3 regions of the Neobacillus sp. BP17 genome follow, and region 2 is predicted to be linked to each of the others. Evidence: riboswitches for the same ligand, from Rfam matches in the RefSeq annotation. Region 2 holds a riboswitch; each other region holds the start of a gene.
What was found. Region 2 has a riboswitch for cyclic di-GMP ahead of AC4QJR_RS12175 (hypothetical protein). Riboswitches for the same ligand answer to the same signal wherever they lie in the genome.

Region 1 (5,897 bases), 1.0 Mb from region 2:
AGTTACTTTTATCCTTAAGAGTAACTTATGCATTTATCTTTGTCCTTGTTCTCCTTCGTTTCTGCCATTTCTAGGACTTGGATATAACTGTCGAATATGTTTAATTCTAGCTTCCATGGAAACATGGTTGCTGCTTCCAACGTGCAAGTGGGAAGCTGAAGATATCCCCGTAATATCAATTCGGCCAACCTTAATTAGTGGGTTAGGATTTTGACGGGAATATGTGAAAGATTCATTAATAGGGAGAAATGGAATAGGTTCGGAATAGACCTGGTAAGAGGATAAATTCCCTTCATTTCCATAAAACACTTCGCTCTCCCTTTGGACCGCGAGTGCTCTTGAAAGACCATTTAAAATACAGGAATCCCCTATCTGTACCGTAGAGGAAAAAGAGACGATTTTAATATTAATTGTATCTACACAAGAGGTTCTCTGCAACATGTTGTTCACTCCGGTGATAGCGGAACAAAAGGACCTATAATTAATGATTCCGCAGGGGTATCAAAAGTAGAGGCTAACTGGATTGTTTCTGTATCTCCCACCATTACTAACGAGGAACTTGCCACCCCGGTGATTTTGATGTTTTGGACAAAGAGTTCACGGTTATAAACTACAAAGTTCATTCTGTATGCATCCCTTTCAGGTTATCAGGTAAATTACTAAAAAAGACCATTACCCCGTTTTGTATTTCCTTCTTTAATGCTTCAATAATTAAATCATCTGAAGGGGCATCTGCAATCGTGCGATTGTCCGCAGGATGGGTGTTTAAATGATGTTCTATCCTACTCGGAAGCTGTTTAATGATGTCTTGTTTTATGAATGCTAAATACTCGTCATTTGGCAGAACGTTCAATTCTCTCTGAGTAGCTTCCACCATAGGAGGTAAATCCGATTCTAAATATCTATAAATGGCTTCCTCGATTTTCATTGATCTTTGCATTTGATCTTTTGGTGATATTGGGGTGGATAAGGATTGATTTTGTACGGCAAAGTCTTCAATTCCTGCTAATTCGGATGGATTTAGACCAATGTTTAACGTACCTTCAAGAGTCTCTACCTTTAGTTGATCAAATTTATACTCAATTTTGTCTACATGGATGGCCTGTTTTTCATATAATTGTTTGATTTCTGCTTGCATTTTTTGGAGAGTGCTCTCTAAAGACTGAATTCTTTGCTCCTGAGCTTGAATACACATCTGCAGCCATTGAAGATATTGGGAATAATCCTGATACATGTAATCACCTCACAATTATTTCTCCAATAAACGTATTGATTATCATAAGATCGGCGGCCTATTTATCCTGTTTTCTTACTGCGGCTTGTAGGGGCACTGATGGTGTCCCTAATAAAGAGCCTGAAGATTTGATTGTTTGTGGTGCAGGTCCAGTAAATCCGCCAGTATTATATAAATGAGCCATCGGTTTAATAATCCCAGCACTGCCTATTTGTAAGACTGAGGAATTGGTAATCCCGCCAATTTTTATGAAATTAATCTGAATGGACTGCTGGATATAAAAGTTCATTTAAAATCACCCATTCATTAAGCATTAAGTGCAATCCCTTGATCGTAAACATCTGAATCACTTGTATTAGTTGAACTTACATTATTTTGAAGTTGTAAGCTTTCCCCAGTGTTAAAGGAACCAGCGCCAGAAAATGTTTTTGCGGTAGAAAATGGCATAATTTTATATACATCGCCAATATGGAAAACAGAACTGCTGCCAAGCGTAATGACCTGTGCAACTCCAACAATTGCTGGCATTTTCAACACCCTTTTTTCATAGTATCTTCTACATCCTATGTATGGGTAAAGGTAATGTGATTGATACGCCCAAAATTATTGAAATCAAGAATCGTATACGATTTTTAATATTCATTTGTAGAACGATCGATTAGAAATAGTTATAATTACCTATTTGCTTGTACAGAAAATAATAAATAAGTTGGGTTTTCGGTTGTTTAGAAAGGGACTATTATATGAGTAAGAGATCAGTCGGAAATAAACACTGTTTCTCGATAAAGGCAAACCTGATGAAAATCAGTGACGCAAAGCTATAGGGGCTAAGGTGCATTTGCACTAAGCCAGCCAGTTACCGAAAGATTAGGGTGTTTCATAATGGATATTCATGTCTGCATAGTTGTTCTATGTATCTATGGATATTCTATGAATTCTATCCCCCCTTTGGTAAAGGCGGGACTATCTCTATTTTATGGAGGTGGAAACTAATCGACTACTTAACCTGTTTTGGACCCATAAATCCCCTTATTTTAGATGAAGATGTTTCAGAGGTTATGGTAAATGGACCTAACCAGGTGTACTGTGAACGTAAAGGAAAATTGGTATTAACGTCAGTACAATTCCGTGACAATGAACATGTCAAGACAATGATAGACAAAATTCTTGCCCCACTTGGATGGAAAATCGATGAAAGTTCGCCAATGGTAGATGCTAGGCTGCCTAATGGCTTACGTGTTAATGCCATCATTCCTCCCCTTGCATTAAATGGACCAGCCATTACAATCAGGAAATTTTCAAAGGATCCCTACCAAATTGAAGATCTAATCAACTTTGGGACAGTGACAGAAGAAATGGCATTTTTTCTAGATGCATGCGTGAAAGCCCGCTTGAATATGTTTGTTAGCGGTGGTACGAGGTCTGGTAAAACAACCACTCTGAATGCCCTTTCCAATTTTATACCTGATGAAGAAAAAATCGTAACGGTTGAGGATGCTGCCGAAATTCAGTTGGGACAGGGTCATGTAATCTCACTAGAACTTCGACCTTCCGAAATAAAAGGTAAAAGAGCCATTTCGATTCGAGAGCTTCTCAAGAAATCGTTACGAATGAGACCTGACCGTGTTATTATCGGAGAAATCCGTGGTGGAGAAGCGCTTGATATGCTTCAGGCAATGAATTCTGGCCATGATGGTTCACTTGCTACAGGGCACTCATATAGTCCAAGGGATATGATTAGCCGTTTGGAAACCATGGTCCTTTTAGCAGGATTGAATAATTCTATTAAAGACATTCGAGAGCAAATTGCAGGAGCAATCGATGTGATTATCCAGCAAACTCGTTTAATGGATGGAACAAGGAAAATTATCAATATTACTGAAGTTCAAGGAATGGAAGGAGAAAATATCGTTCTGCAAGACATCTTTTCCTTTAAACAAAAAGGAATTAATTCTGAGGGGAAAATTATTGGACAACTTATACCGACTGGTGTCCGCCCCAAATTTTATGATCGCCTAGAGGCATCAGGGATTCATATTCCAGCGTCATTGTTTAAATAATCTCAGGTAATAAGAGGCATTAAATTTATGAATGGTTAGGGGCTGAATTTCCTTTAAATAGGGTTCGGCTTTTTCTTGTTCACTAAATTTGTTCGAGGGAGTTATTTCTTTTAATATATTAATTGTGAGACAATCATATTGAGGTGAAAAAGAGTGAAATTTGTGACAGTAGAATATAACAATGAATTGTTCGTTGGATTGCTTGACCAAACTGAGGCCGCAGTCCTTTTGTTAAACCTTGCTGAAGAAGAAAGAATGGGCATAAGAAGTTTTCCTCCTTCCCTGCTTAAATGTATCGACTTAGGAGATCTCTTTATTGAAAAGGTGAAAGAGGTTCTTGATTGGGTTACTAATTGCGGACAAACTTCATCTTTTTACGTCCCAATTGAACAGGTAACTTTGCTTGCTCCTATTCCGAGACCGAGTAAGAATATTTTTTGTGTAGGGAAAAATTACGCAGAACATGCGATTGAAATGGGGAGTGAGGCCGATATCCCTGAACATATTATGGTCTTTACAAAAGCACCAACAACAGTTATTGGGCCTAATGAAATGGTCCTAAATCACAAAAATATAACGGCTCAACTTGATTATGAAGGCGAGCTTGCCGTCATCATTGGTAAAAAGGGGCGGGCAATAAAAAAAGATGAGGCATTGGATTACATTTTTGGCTATACCATTATTAATGATGTAACCGCACGAGATTTGCAATCGAGGCACAAGCAGTTTTTCATCGGCAAAAGCCTTGACACAACCTGTCCGATGGGACCTTGCATTGTTCATAAAAGTTCTATCGATAATCCGAATTCCCTAAATATCGAAACGAAAGTAAACGGAGAATTAAGACAGAATTCAAATACTAAGAACTTTATTTTTCCGATTGAAGAGGTTATCTCCATTTTATCAGATGGAATGACACTGGAACCTGGTGATATTATTGCAACTGGGACACCAGCTGGTGTAGGGAAAGGGTTTAAGCCCCCTAAATTTTTATCTCCAGGTGATCAAATGGCAGTCACAATTGAAAAAATTGGGACACTGAAGAATACTATTCAAGAATAAAGCTATACTTGAAAAATAATTTATAGCATTCTCCTATTTGTAACTTTATTTGACTTGCTTTTTTTCGTGTTTATAAACTGTTTATGGTATGATAAGGTTCGAATTAAAAGAAATTTTATACATAAGGAGGAACTAACTTGATTCACGGTCATATTACGGCTTGGCTTTTAGCATTAATTCTATTTGTAGTAGCACTTTTTTTACATAAGGGTGGAAAAGAAAAAGGTGCAAAAATTGTTAAAATGATTTTACGAGTATTATATTTGCTTATTATTGCAACTGGTGCAGGGCTTCTATTTTCGGTTTACAAAATTGATGTTTGGTATGTATTAAAAGCGGTTGTCGGACTTTGGGTAATCGGATTATTCGAAATGATTCTTAGCCGTGTGGCTAATAACAGAAGAACTTCTGTATTTTGGATTCAGTTTGTCGTTGCATGGGTTCTTGTTTTATATCTGGGTGGAAGATTGCCAATGTCATTTTTAAACCCATAATTTTAATGTTATCTTGTAAAGGCTGTCGAACAATTCGGCAGCCTTTTGAATGTCCCATGCCTTTTATCTATGAAATCATTTTCTCTATCACTAATCGTTTTCCTGTATTTAATGTAAATTCAAATCGATCATTCACCTTTTCGTAATAGCAAAAATGGTGTTGGACATTACAAATTTGATCCTGATTATCGAAAACTATAAAATTTACCCCATCTTTGCGATTTTCATCCGATAAGAAAGATAAATGATTATAACAGTAGATGCAATCGTAAATGGAAAAGTTTAAGGAGTTTAGAGTGGTAACAAATTGAAAAAAAGCATCATCATTTACCCCATCTAAAAGCCTTTCAAGCGAATAAACTAAATGTTTCCTAATCCTGACTAAATCATGATTTCGGAGCATGGTTGCTTCATTTCCAATCCGGATTTTTCCTGTTTCATACAATTTACCTTTCTTCCAACGGTTCATTCGGAAGACTTCAATTTCTTGCTGAAGGTAATCATCTAACATTTCAGCTTCTTCCGTTTCCTCATCAAAGAAGATCCATTGGTCATTAATTTGTTCAACCGTTCCTTCTGTGTAGGCCCTCTCTTGATAATCGTATAGTCTCATTCGTTGTTGTCGATTCATTATTAACCTCCGTGCCAGATGATATCATATTCTTTTTAGACATCTTCATGAAATTTTATAACTGAAAAATAAAGTATTATTTTTTTATCTTAAAAATCTGACTTCCTTACCCAGCTTCCGCTTTTTTTTTGGACAATTAACCAATTCTTATGGGCTGAATACTATAAAACATGATTCATGTACAGTAGTTCTGTTAATGAGGAGTGTGAAAGGAAATGTGTGGCATTACAGGCTGGATTAATTTTGATAGGTCACTCAAAAACGAAGTAGAAACACTGACCAAAATGACAAATACTCTGGCAAAAAGAGGCCCTGATGAAACAAACATCTGGTCTGATGCAAATGTGGCTTTTGGTCATAAAAGACTGATTGTTGTTGACCCTGAAGGGGGAAGACAGCCAATGTCCAAACAAAAA
Region 2 (5,897 bases):
AATTGGTGCAATCATACTCGCTGCAGGTATGTCTAAACGAATGGGTGAACCTAAATTATTACTATCCATACATGGCAAACCTCTTTTTCTTTATGTCCTTGGACCAGTCGTTGAAAGCTCTTTGGATCCGATTATCTTGGTTGCCGGTAAATATATAGAAGAAATCCAACAACATACTATGGACTTACTAGAAATACAGATCATTTTTAACCAGAATTATGCTGCTGGGATGTCCACTTCCCTAAAACTAGGAATCCAATCTATCAAAGAACAGGTGGATGCTGTTATAATTTTCCTAGCGGATCAGCCGCTTGTTTCTAGGACAGTCATCCAATCCTTAATGGAAAATTATGAAGCAAGTAGGAAAGAAGGAATTCGGATTGTCCGCCCAGAATATCAAGGCGAATTAGGCCATCCGGTCTTAATGGATGCAGAATTATTTAACGAATTCCATACAATTGAGGGGGATAGTGGCGGTCATAGCATTATCAAAAAATATAAGCACGTAATGAAGATTGTTTCATTTGACAATCCAATGTGGGGAGCGGATGTTGACACCCCTGATGACTTCATGAAGATGAAACAGTATTTTGATTCAAAACCTAATGAGGAGTGAAGAAATGGCACGTGTATTATTTATTAATGCCGGTTCAGAAGGGCATATCAATCCAACGATTGGAGTTGTAAAAGAACTTGTTTCGCGTGGGGAAGAGGTCGTGTACATTACAATTGAAGATTTTCGTGAGCGGATTGAGAAGACGGGAGCAACAGTGCGTACGTTGGACGGTCAAAAATTTATACAGGCCTTTATCAAAGGTGGGAGAAGTTATTTACCAGAAAGGATTAACGGTCTTCTACATACGGCAGATATTGTTATACCTAGTGTGCTTGAACAGATTGAAGGTGAGCATTTTGATTACATCATCCATGATTCCATGTTTGGTTGTGGACGTTTACTTGCCCAAATCCTAAATCTTCCTGCCATCAATTCTTGTACATCCTTTGCAGAGACAAAGGAATCATTCGATAAACTGCTGGAACGGCTTTCAAAAAATATTCCTACAGAAGCAGCTAAGGAAATTAATGATGAATATCAACGCCTGACAGACATGATAAAGGAAAAATATGATGTCGAGATTGCTTCTCCTTACGAAGTTTTTTGTAATCCAGCCCCACTCACAATCGTCTATACAACTAGAGAGTTTCAACCTTCTGGAGAAGCATTCGACCAAACTTTCAAATTTATAGGTGCTTCCATCTCCACACGATTAATGCAGGATGACTTTGACCTTGATACGATCAAAGGAAAAAGTCCCATTTACATTTCTCTTGGGACAGTTTTTAACCGTGCCATTGATTTTTATAAACTTTGTTTTGCTGCATTTGGAAATAGCGATCATACGGTTGTTATGTCCATTGGGAAGCAAACTCCATTAATTGATTTAGGAGAGATCCCTCAAAACTTTATTGTAAAAAATTATGTTCCACAAACGGAAGTGCTAAAACAGAGTAAATTATTTATCACACATGGTGGAATGAATAGTACCAATGAGGGTTTCTACTACGGAGTTCCGCTTATTGTAATCCCTCAAAGCGCGGATCAGCCGATTATTGCCGGGCAGGTGGCCAATCTCGGAGCTGGTACTACATTACCAGTGCAAGGCTTGACTGCAAATCAACTTCGTGATGCCGCAGATCATGTGTTAAATGAACCATCTTTCCATGAAGCTGCTTCAACTATAAGGGAATCGATTCAAAAATCAGGTGGATATCACCAAGCGGTTGATGAGATTTTTGCTTTTAAAAGAAAATACGTTATATAAATAAAGTTCACATTATTTTAGCTACATTAAATACTTAATGTAAAATGATAGGAGAGGAGTGATATCAAATGAAAGCACAAGTGATTAAAAAATTTGGTGATCCATCTGTTTTTGAGATGGCTAAGGTTCATAAGCCTGAGGCAATTCCTGGGCATGTTGTTATTCATGTAAAAGCAACAAGTGTAAATCCAATTGATACAAAAGTTCGGTCTGGAGTGGTATCTGCAATTGCACCAGAATTTCCAGCGATATTACACGGCGATGTAGCTGGAGTAGTTGTAGAGGTTGGAGACGGAGTATCAGAGTTCAAGATTGGTGATGAAGTCTTTGGTTGCGCAGGTGGTGTGAAAGGAACAGACGGTGCCCTAACTGAGTATATGCTTGCGGATGTGCAGCTTCTAGCTATTAAACCAAGAAATTTAACGATGGCACAAGCAGCGGCGCTTCCTCTCGTAACGATTACAGCATGGGAGTCACTTTATAATCGTGCGAATATTCAAAACGGCCAAACGGTCCTTATTCATGGAGCTACAGGCGGGGTAGGTCATGTCGCCATTCAACTAGCAAAGGTAGCTGGAGCAAAAGTATATACTACAGCTTCATCTGAGGAAAAATTAAACATTGGACAGCGTTTAGGTGCAGATGTGGCCATTAATTATCGAGAACAGTCAGTGGAGGAGTATGTAATAGAACATACAGATGGAAAAGGGTTTGACGTTGTGTTCGATACAGTCGGTGGCGAAAACCTAGATCGATCTTTCCAAGCTGCTGCCACTTACGGAACCGTATTATCCATCGCAGCACGCTCAACGCATGATTTGTCACCTCTGCATGCTAAGGCACTATCATTACATATTACCTTTATGATTTTAAAAATTATGAATAAGGAAAAAAGGCAGGAATATGGGAACATATTACGAAAAGTATCGAATCTTGTAGAGGAAGGGAAACTTCAGCCTTTAGTAGATGAAACGGTTTTTGATTTTGATCAAGTAAATGAAGCACATACTTTTTTGGAATCTAATAAAGCAATTGGAAAGATTGTATTGATAAATAAATGGTAAAATTGTTTTTTTTCTAGAATAAGATTTGATTCTAATTGAAGAGCATTACTGGATTTTTGTTGATAGCAGACTCAAAAAAGCAATAAAATAGTGTAAATGTCTGTGTTAATAAAGATTATGGGAGAAACTAGTTAAAATAATGAAGGTATATAAGTTAAAGAATAACTTTAAAGGTTTAAAAAAGGGAACACAATTCTATTTGATTGCTGAATCTGAATTTATTGGAGTAAAAGATTTTGTTTTAAGAACGGAAGACTTAGCTGTCAGGATTTCAATATATGAAAGGGAACTTCATAAAAATTTTATTTTATTTAAATATGGTTGAAGGGTTTAAACAGTCAATTCTATTTTAAATTTCTACTAGTTTAAATTAGTCTAATGAGGCTCACTTTAAAAGGTCGTTGAAGGAAAAAGGATGCTATAACGGAAAAATCAGAGCTGCCAATTTTGGCAGCTCTTCTAACAACATCCATCATATTAAGAATCAAAAAAAGTTCCATTCAAGGCCATTGTAATATTACTGGTTAACACTCTTTTTGTTATTAGAGAGATGCCAAGTAAAGAAGTGTTTAATCTTCTCCTCTTTTTTCAGAACTTCGCAAAAAACTTCCGCTGCATATTGATTAAAGAACGAACAAACCATTCCTTCTTTTTGTCCACAGCAACTATAAAACGAAAATCTTTTAAATTTTAAATTACTAAAATGATGATACATTTCATAGTTAATATATCCGTTTGGATAAAGATCAACAATTAAATGAAAGTAAGGAAAGGCATTCTTCACCTCAGGCTCTAAGTCCATTTTATCCCAATTTAATTTCACATCAATAAGAAGGCGAATACAATCGTCAAGTTCTTGAACTCCCCAGTCTTGATCTAGTATTGCATATTCCAAATTGATTTTTTTCATAATCTAGCCTCCTAAAATAAGTCCTATTTTAGGCAGCCCAGCCATCATAGTTTAAAACCTTAGACCCGTAGCTTTGCGTCCCAATCTTTCGAAAAGTTTGCCTTTATCTATAAACGATATGTAAATTATATTACAATTTTTTCAAAAATTACAAAATAAAGTTCTACAAATACCGACGTTTTATGAAAAAATTAGAAATCAATTCCCATTTCAAATATATTGTGAGTAGGTGGAAGAAGGGATTCTTGCCAGTAAATCGAATATTTAATTGTCGGAATATTAAAAATGAATGGTGGTGGTTGTATGTCTTCTCCTAGATCTAGGTTTGAAATGATTAATGGAATGGAAGTTCATTTTACAGAATGGGGAGATCCACAGAAACCAGCTGTGGTTTGTTGGCACGGTTTAACTCGAAATGGGCGAGACTTTGATACTTTAGCCCGCCATCTATCCCAAAACTACTATATCCTTTGTCCGGATACAATTGGGCGGGGATTGAGCCAATGGAGTTCTTCCCCCGAAAAGGACTATTGTTTTGAAAACTACAGTAACCTGGCGATTCAATTATTGGACCATTTAGGAATCGAACGGGTCCGATGGGTTGGGACCTCAATGGGTGGAGCCATTGGAATGCGTATTGCTGGAACGCTTAATCATCAGAACCGGATTTCACATTTAGTTTTAAATGACATTGGAGCAGGTGCTTCTGAAAATGCTGTTCAGGATATTGAAGGCATTAAACGAATTATTAGCTATGTAGGGAATCCACCGCAATTTAAAACCTTTAGTGAATTAAAGAAGTATTATCAAACCATTTATACCACATTTGGTCTTTCGAATGAAGAGGAGTGGAATGATTTTACCCAATACTCATGTAGAAGAAGCGATGAGGGTGGAATGAGTCCTGATTATGATCCAAACATTGCTTTGCAATTTCAGCACACAGAAGATCTAAACTTATGGAACTACTGGGAAGCAATTCAATCAAAAATATTACTCATTCGAGGAGAAATTTCCGACGTTCTTCCTCTTGATGTTGCGGAAAAAATGAAGCAAAAACCAAACTGTCAAATGGTAACGATTCCAAAACTTGGTCATGCCCCAGCTTTAAATACGGAAGAGCAAATTAGCCTTATTGAGAATTTTCTTCGGTAAATTGAAAGTTAATCTATTGAATTAGGGATGGATACCTAGGATGTGGCTAGGCAAGGTTTAGTTTAAGTATTTTCAATCTAAAAAGCCGAGCATTTTATTTTGAATTGGGATGCTCGGCTTTTTTTCTATAGATGGTTTTATATACATTAACATTTTTTTAGCTTAAATCTTAAATTATCAAATAACTCCCTAATTATTTATTAAATTTTTCGTACTCTTCAATATAAAGAGCTACAAAACCGCAATTTGGACATACAGATGCTTTAGTCTTTGCAGAAGCACTTTTGAATAATCCTTTACGCTTTTGTTTAATCGTAATTCCAGATAAGTCATATTCCACATTTATTTTACAATCGTTTATCATTTCAGTTTGACATTGAATGCAAATCCTTTTCATTATTAATCCCCCTTATAAATCAAATTAAAGCTAAACTGCTTCGTTTCTTCTTTTTACAATCTTTATACCTATTTTACCATCTCATTACAAATTTCCTTTTATCCTTTCAAGTTAAAAGTCAATAAAACCATTAAAGTAACAACCTAATAGTAAGGTTGGTTTCACCAAAAATACCGACCTCCTTAATGACATAGATACAGGTTTTTTTTCATACTATATTTTGGGGGTGGAATAATGCCACGAGTAAATTATCGAAGTTCAGATGTTGACTTAATGGCAAGGATGATGAGAGCAGAGGCTGAGGGTGAAGGAAAACAAGGAATGTTATATGTTGGTAATGTTATTGTGAACCGCCTTGTAGCCAATTGTTTAGACTTTAAAGGACTAAGGTCAGTTCCGAATGTAATTTATCAAGTACAAGGTGGAAATTACTCCTTTGAGGCAGTTCAAAAAGGGAATGTATTTTATCAACGATCAAGAACTGCTGAAAGAAGATTAGCAAAACAAAATTTGGATTATTGGAGAGACCACCCGGCGAAATATGCACT
Region 3 (5,897 bases), 2.2 Mb from region 2:
TATTCTTCATGTAGATTTTCCTCCTGATTGATTGATTGATTGATAATCTTAGTTAGATTACTTTTCTTTTCAGTTTTAACTGCCTCTAGTAATCGTAAAGACACCGCTTTCATAAATATTATTTACGATTGGAATTATTATAGCATCTTAACATTAGTTTGTGTATTCAATAAACTAAGCAAGTGAGTTTTATCACCTAAAAAAAGGATGAGCAATAGCCCATCCATCTTCTTAGTTAGTTAGAATATCCTCTATTCTTATTAATTCTTCCTCTGAAAAATCAAGGTTATTTAATGCAGCAACGTTTTCCTCAATTTGACTCACTCTGCTTGCACCTATTAAGACAGAAGTAACTTTTTCTCCGCGTAAAACCCAAGCAAGCGCCATTTGTGAAAGACTCTGACCCCGCTCTGTTGCAATTTCGTTTAATTTTTGAACACGATTCAATACTTCTGAAGTTACATGCTCCTCACGTAAGAACCCTGTAGAGCTTGCTGCACGAGAATCGGCTGGAATCCCTTTTAGGTATTTATTTGTTAATAAACCTTGCGCTAACGGACTAAAAGCGATTGAACCTACCCCGTTTTCCTGAAGCACATCCTGTAAGCCATCCTCTATCCAGCGGTTAAACATCGAATACTTTGGCTGATGGATTAACAAAGGTGTTCCTAACTGATTTAAGATTTTGATAGCTTCTGACGCTTGTTCAGCACTATAATTAGAGATTCCAACATATAACGCCTTGCCTTGACGAACAATAGAATCTAATGCCCCTATGGTTTCCTCAAGTGGTGTATTGGGATCTGGACGGTGGGAATAAAAAATATCAACATAATCAAGTCCCATTCGTTTTAGACTTTGATCTAGACTAGATATCAAGTATTTTCTTGAGCCCCAATCCCCGTATGGACCCGGCCACATCGTATAGCCCGCTTTTGAAGATATGATCATTTCATCACGGTATGGAGCAAAGTCTGTTTTTAAGATTCTACCAAACATTTCTTCAGCCGAACCTGGCGGCGGACCATAATTGTTGGCCAAATCAAAGTGGGTAATGCCTAAATCAAACGCTCTTTTCAGCATTGCCTGTCCATTTTCATATGTATCCACACCGCCAAAGTTGTGCCAAAGTCCAAGTGAAACGGCCGGTAGTAATAACCCTGAACGGCCACTCCGATTATACTTCATTGATTCATAACGATTTTCTGCAGCTTGGTAAACCATGTGGGGTTCCCTCATTTCTATTCACTTTTTGATAAAACTAACACCCAAACTATACCATATCAAATTAATTTTCAGTCAATTCGGGTTCTATATTTGAGTAATAAATAAAATTTCTGATAAAATAAACAGACTACATTTTTCGAGGAGCCAAAAAAATGACAAACAACCAAACATTTATCGGTTATATAGGAACATACACCAAGGGCGGCAGCGAAGGAATCTACACGTTTAAACTAAATTCGGACAAGAAAAGAATCGAAGATATTCAAGTTGCAGCTGCACAGTTAGAGAATCCAACTTATGTCACGATCAGTAAGGACAATCGATACCTCTATTCTGTGGTTAAAGAAGGAGAAAATGGAGGAGTAGTTGCTTATTCCATAAACAGGGAAGGCGGATTAACCGAGCTCAATCGTCAGTTACTTCAGGGCTCATCACCTTGTCATGTGAGTGTTGACAGTAACAACCGTTATGCATTCAGTGCCAATTATCATAAAGGATCGGTAGAATCTTATTTAATTAACCAGGAAGATGGCACGATTCAACCAGCCGCATCGATTATAAAACATGAAGGTTCTGGTCCAGACCCAAGACAAGAGAAACCGCATACCCATTATGCCGGCATCACCCCTGATGAGAATTATCTAGCAGTGGTTGAATTGGGTATTGATGCTTTAATTACTTATGCAGTCAACAGTGATGGGACACTTTCAAAAGCGCACTTTCTCCCATTAAAAGCTGGAAGCGGACCAAGACATTTAGTTTTCCATCCAAACCAAAAATATGCATATATCATGACAGAGTTTAGTTCGGAAGTGATTGTTTTATCCTATCATTCGGAAAATGGTCATTTTACAGAAAAACAATATATTTCTACGCTTCCTGAAGATTTCAACGAGAATAATCAAGGCAGCGCCATTCATATTTCATCTGATGGACAGTTTGTTTACGCGGGTAATCGTGGCCATAACAGTATTGCTGTTTTCCGTGTAGACCAAGAAACGGGAGAACTTAGCTTTGTTGATCGCACCTCCACTGAAGGTGATTGGCCGAGAGATTTTATGTTCGACCCAACAGAGAAATTCATTGTGGCGTCGAACCAAGAGTCCAGTAACCTTGTCTTGTTTTCACGAGATGAAAACACAGGAAAACTTGCATTGATTCAGGCTGATATCGAGGTTCCGTATCCGGTTTGTGTGAAGTTTTTAAATTATTAAAATTAAAAAAACAGCTTAACAAATTGCTCATTAATTTGTTAAGCTGTTTTTTAAATCAATTGAATATTGCGAAAATTAAACACTCAATTACCCCTCTTATTAATTATATTCCGGTTCAATAGTCTTTAATCCAAGGGAGCGATTTAGGAAATCCCTAATTTCATCAATAGAGAGTCCTATCTTTTTAGCTTCATTAATAAGATCTAACCATTCTGTATCAATATCTTGTTCAACGGTTAATGCAGACAAAATTAACCCTCCTAAAATGATTACTATTTTAGGTAACTCAGCCATCCTAGTTAAAAACCTTAGACCTGTAGCTTTGCGTCCCAATCTTTCGAAAGGTTTGCCTTTGTCATTCATAGTATTAAAGTATTAAATTATTATAGAATAAACTAATAGTACTATAGTCTTGATGGAAACTAAATGAAAATATTTCCAAAAATATCGACAGAATTTCGACAAAATTTATATAAACCAATTAATCGTAGTTTAGAAGTTTTAAAACACATTTCTCACATGTTACCTGACCTATTTCAATAAATTTAATTTTTTTAAGGGTCTTCCTATTAATAATCCGATCCTTGTTAAAGACTATACCGCATGCACAATGATTGGAATCCTTCACAATGTGAATCTTGTCTCTTTCTTTTATTAGTGGATATATCATGATTCCCCTTCTTTTCTAATTATTAGTTCCTAAAAAAGAACCCCCCTTGTTCATTATAAAGAAATTGTAGAATTTTGTAAACGGAGAGGAGTTAATTTTACCCAGAGAAATTTCATTCACCTATAATACGAAAGTGGTACATTATTGGATTATTTTAATGTGAATATCCCCGTTTGTTCTTTAAAAGGAACAATGGTAAAATGTAGATTAAGAAATAATAGTTAGTTAGGAGCAAGTATTTTGGATCATCAACCGATACAAGGTAGCTGTAGAATCGATAAGAAAAGAAAGACACAGAAACGATTTCTTTTCATAAAAGTCCTATTGATTATTTTATGGGGCCTATTTTTGTTGGTAAATACCTGGACTGAGAGTATAGAGCGACTAATATATTTACATTCTTTTGGATTAAAGTGGGTTTCAAATCCTGATTTTTTGTCTTTTTTTTATTTTAATGATTTAACTTTGATTCATCCTGAATTTATTAAAATTAAATTAGGACATTTTGTTGGTTTTGCGATCATGGATTTTCTTCTCTTCAATCTAATAAGAAGTCACAAATATTCTATTGGCATATCCATTATTTTTGCGTTTTTTACAGAATTCCTGCAATTGTTTTTTGGTAGAGATGGACGGTTTTACGATTTAGTTATTGACTCATTCGGTATTGTATCGGTATTTTTTATATTAAAAATGCTAAATCGAGATAATAATAAGTAGGACGATTATTGGTAAGGGAGTGACTATTTGCCTTCAATGGATTTTTTGCAAGCTCAGGAAACTCTTAATTTCATGGAGTGGATCTTAAGAGCTGTAATTGGATTCTTCTTTATGCTCATTGTTGCTAAACTAATAGGACAGCGTGCGATTTCTCAATTAAGATTACTTGATTTCGTTATCGCCTTAGTTGTTGGTAATATTATTGCCCATCCATTATCAGATGAGCACCTTGGAATGAAGGGTGCAATGACAACAACCATCGTATTGGTGGTTCTTTATACTGGTGGTTTATTTATCAGTTTAAATTCAACCCGCATAGGAAAGTTTCTAGACCCCGATCCATTTCCTCTTATTAAAGAAGGAGAAATTCTTTATAAAGGGTTAAAGAAAGCAAGAATTTCAATTGATTATTTATTAGCAGAGTTGAGAAAAGAAAAAATTGAGGATGTAAAAAAAGTAGCGTTAGCGTTATGGGAATCGGATGGGAAACTTTCCATTTTCTTAGATCCACAGTATGAGGCGATTACGCCATCCACCTTCCAGATGACAACGAAGCCTTTTGATCTCCCACAGACCGTTATAAGAGAAGGCAAGATTGTTCATCATACACTAGAAGAAAAAAACAAGGATGAAGGGTGGCTTGTTGATACCCTTATGCAAACACATCAAACAGGGATTCGAAATGTTTTGTTAGCCACAATTGATGGGGAAAACAATTTGAGGGTATTCTTTTATAAATAATTGAAAATGAAAAAGACATAAGCCATCTGGTTAGGGTAGATGGCTTATTAATGTGGCAATACGGCCTTTAATAGACTAGTAAGTCTCTTCTTATACAACAAGAGGTACATTTTCTTGCCTTGTGACTGCTCATCTATTTGTGAAGATACTTCATATTTTGATGGCCAAAGCCAGTTTCCGATTTCAATCAATGTATGTTTGACTGTATCATAGCTAAAAAATTGATAATCGAGGAAATCCCAGTACTGCCTAAATCCCTTTAAAGTTTGGGATCCCCTAAGGGTATGATTCACTTTAAATGGGAACATCTTAATTTCGTCTAAGTGAGGAAATTGCTGATAAACGATGGATAAGGTCCTGATGTTCCGCTTTAATGTTTGGTGAGATTCCGCGAGCTGTATGAAATGGTCAAAATCAATCTCCTTTCTCTCCTTGTCAATGACTTGAATAATATCCATAAAATACTTCATTGAATCTAAATTATGGCGCCAGCCGTGAAGGCAAATCATATAAAAGGTATGAAGTGGGGAAAGTTCTTTAATATACCCGGATTGGCTCAGGGGTACCGACTGCTTCCAAAGATCATTTATATTAAACCTCGAGGTACTTCTTTTCACCAAATCCCAATGTAATTCCACCACTAGCGGCGTGGGCGAACCAGGTAATTTCTTGCTAAAACTACAATGAAAATGACCAGGTATGAACTCTTCTTCAACCGTAAAACCTAATGATTTAACAGATTCAATGGCGATAGTAAGATCCTGAATTCTGACTAATAAATCAATATCAGAGGTAGCCCTTGCCCCGATGTTGCCAAAATATTTCTCAGCAAAATAAACCCCTTTCAGCGCAATAACATCTATCTTTTTCTCCTCAAACAACCTCAATAATTGATCGGTTTGATTTTTAATAAAAAGGTTTTGATACAAACCTTTATCATATTCTTCTTTAAGACAAAATTGAAAAAACGCAGGCGTTTGCTCGAGCCTTCCTTGCTGTTTTAACAAATAATAAACCTGAGAGGCAATACCATCATTTTCAATATCCTGAAGAACTTGATGATACAGCCCCTCATCCTGAGGCAGTGATTTCTTATTATCATATAAAAATCTCACGAACTCAAGATTCACCGGCCTCATCTCCCATTTATTAGTTTGAAACTATAGACAAAGGTGTTTCTTTTTTTGAACTATACGATGTTTCGTTGAGTTTTCGATATAAACCTTTTTGTCCCATTAACTCCTCATGTGTTCCCTGTTGAACGATTTTCCCCTCATTCATCACCATGATTACATCAGCGTTTTGAATTGTCGACAAGCGATGGG

Region 1: linked by a shared signal. The riboswitch ahead of AC4QJR_RS07035 (TadA family conjugal transfer-associated ATPase) and the one ahead of AC4QJR_RS12175 (hypothetical protein) in region 2 are both predicted to bind cyclic di-GMP.
Region 3: linked by a shared signal. The riboswitch ahead of AC4QJR_RS23060 (anti-repressor SinI family protein) and the one ahead of AC4QJR_RS12175 (hypothetical protein) in region 2 are both predicted to bind cyclic di-GMP.

The regions. Positions count from the first base shown of each region.
Region 1 covers NZ_CM184198.1:1,472,045-1,477,941, forward strand. Annotated here, with positions in the region: gene AC4QJR_RS07010 (spore germination protein GerPE) at 34-441, opposite strand; gene AC4QJR_RS07015 (spore germination protein GerPD) at 447-623, opposite strand; gene gerPC (spore germination protein GerPC) at 620-1,234, opposite strand; gene AC4QJR_RS07025 (spore germination protein GerPB) at 1,293-1,523, opposite strand; gene AC4QJR_RS07030 (spore germination protein) at 1,541-1,762, opposite strand; cyclic di-GMP riboswitch class I at 2,012-2,098, shown strand; gene AC4QJR_RS07035 (TadA family conjugal transfer-associated ATPase) at 2,146-3,294, shown strand; gene AC4QJR_RS07040 (fumarylacetoacetate hydrolase family protein) at 3,448-4,356, shown strand; gene AC4QJR_RS07045 (YisL family protein) at 4,494-4,850, shown strand; gene AC4QJR_RS07050 (DUF2777 domain-containing protein) at 4,918-5,481, opposite strand; gene asnB (asparagine synthase (glutamine-hydrolyzing)) at 5,697-5,897, shown strand, end outside.
Region 2 covers NZ_CM184198.1:2,518,261-2,524,157, forward strand. Annotated here, with positions in the region: gene AC4QJR_RS12160 (nucleotidyltransferase family protein) at 1-616, shown strand, start outside; gene AC4QJR_RS12165 (macrolide family glycosyltransferase) at 621-1,823, shown strand; gene AC4QJR_RS12170 (zinc-dependent alcohol dehydrogenase family protein) at 1,892-2,887, shown strand; gene AC4QJR_RS12175 (hypothetical protein) at 3,405-3,797, opposite strand; cyclic di-GMP riboswitch class I at 3,826-3,909, opposite strand; gene AC4QJR_RS12180 (alpha/beta fold hydrolase) at 4,101-4,952, shown strand; gene AC4QJR_RS12185 (hypothetical protein) at 5,146-5,349, opposite strand; gene AC4QJR_RS12190 (cell wall hydrolase) at 5,584-5,897, shown strand, end outside.
Region 3 covers NZ_CM184198.1:4,716,273-4,722,169, forward strand. Annotated here, with positions in the region: gene AC4QJR_RS23045 (alpha-mannosidase) at 1-10, opposite strand, end outside; gene mgrA (L-glyceraldehyde 3-phosphate reductase) at 232-1,224, opposite strand; gene AC4QJR_RS23055 (lactonase family protein) at 1,380-2,441, shown strand; gene AC4QJR_RS23060 (anti-repressor SinI family protein) at 2,541-2,690, opposite strand; cyclic di-GMP riboswitch class I at 2,719-2,802, opposite strand; gene AC4QJR_RS23065 (VanZ family protein) at 3,352-3,831, shown strand; gene AC4QJR_RS23070 (DUF421 domain-containing protein) at 3,868-4,572, shown strand; gene AC4QJR_RS23075 (nucleotidyltransferase domain-containing protein) at 4,620-5,702, opposite strand; gene AC4QJR_RS23080 (ABC transporter ATP-binding protein) at 5,722-5,897, opposite strand, start outside.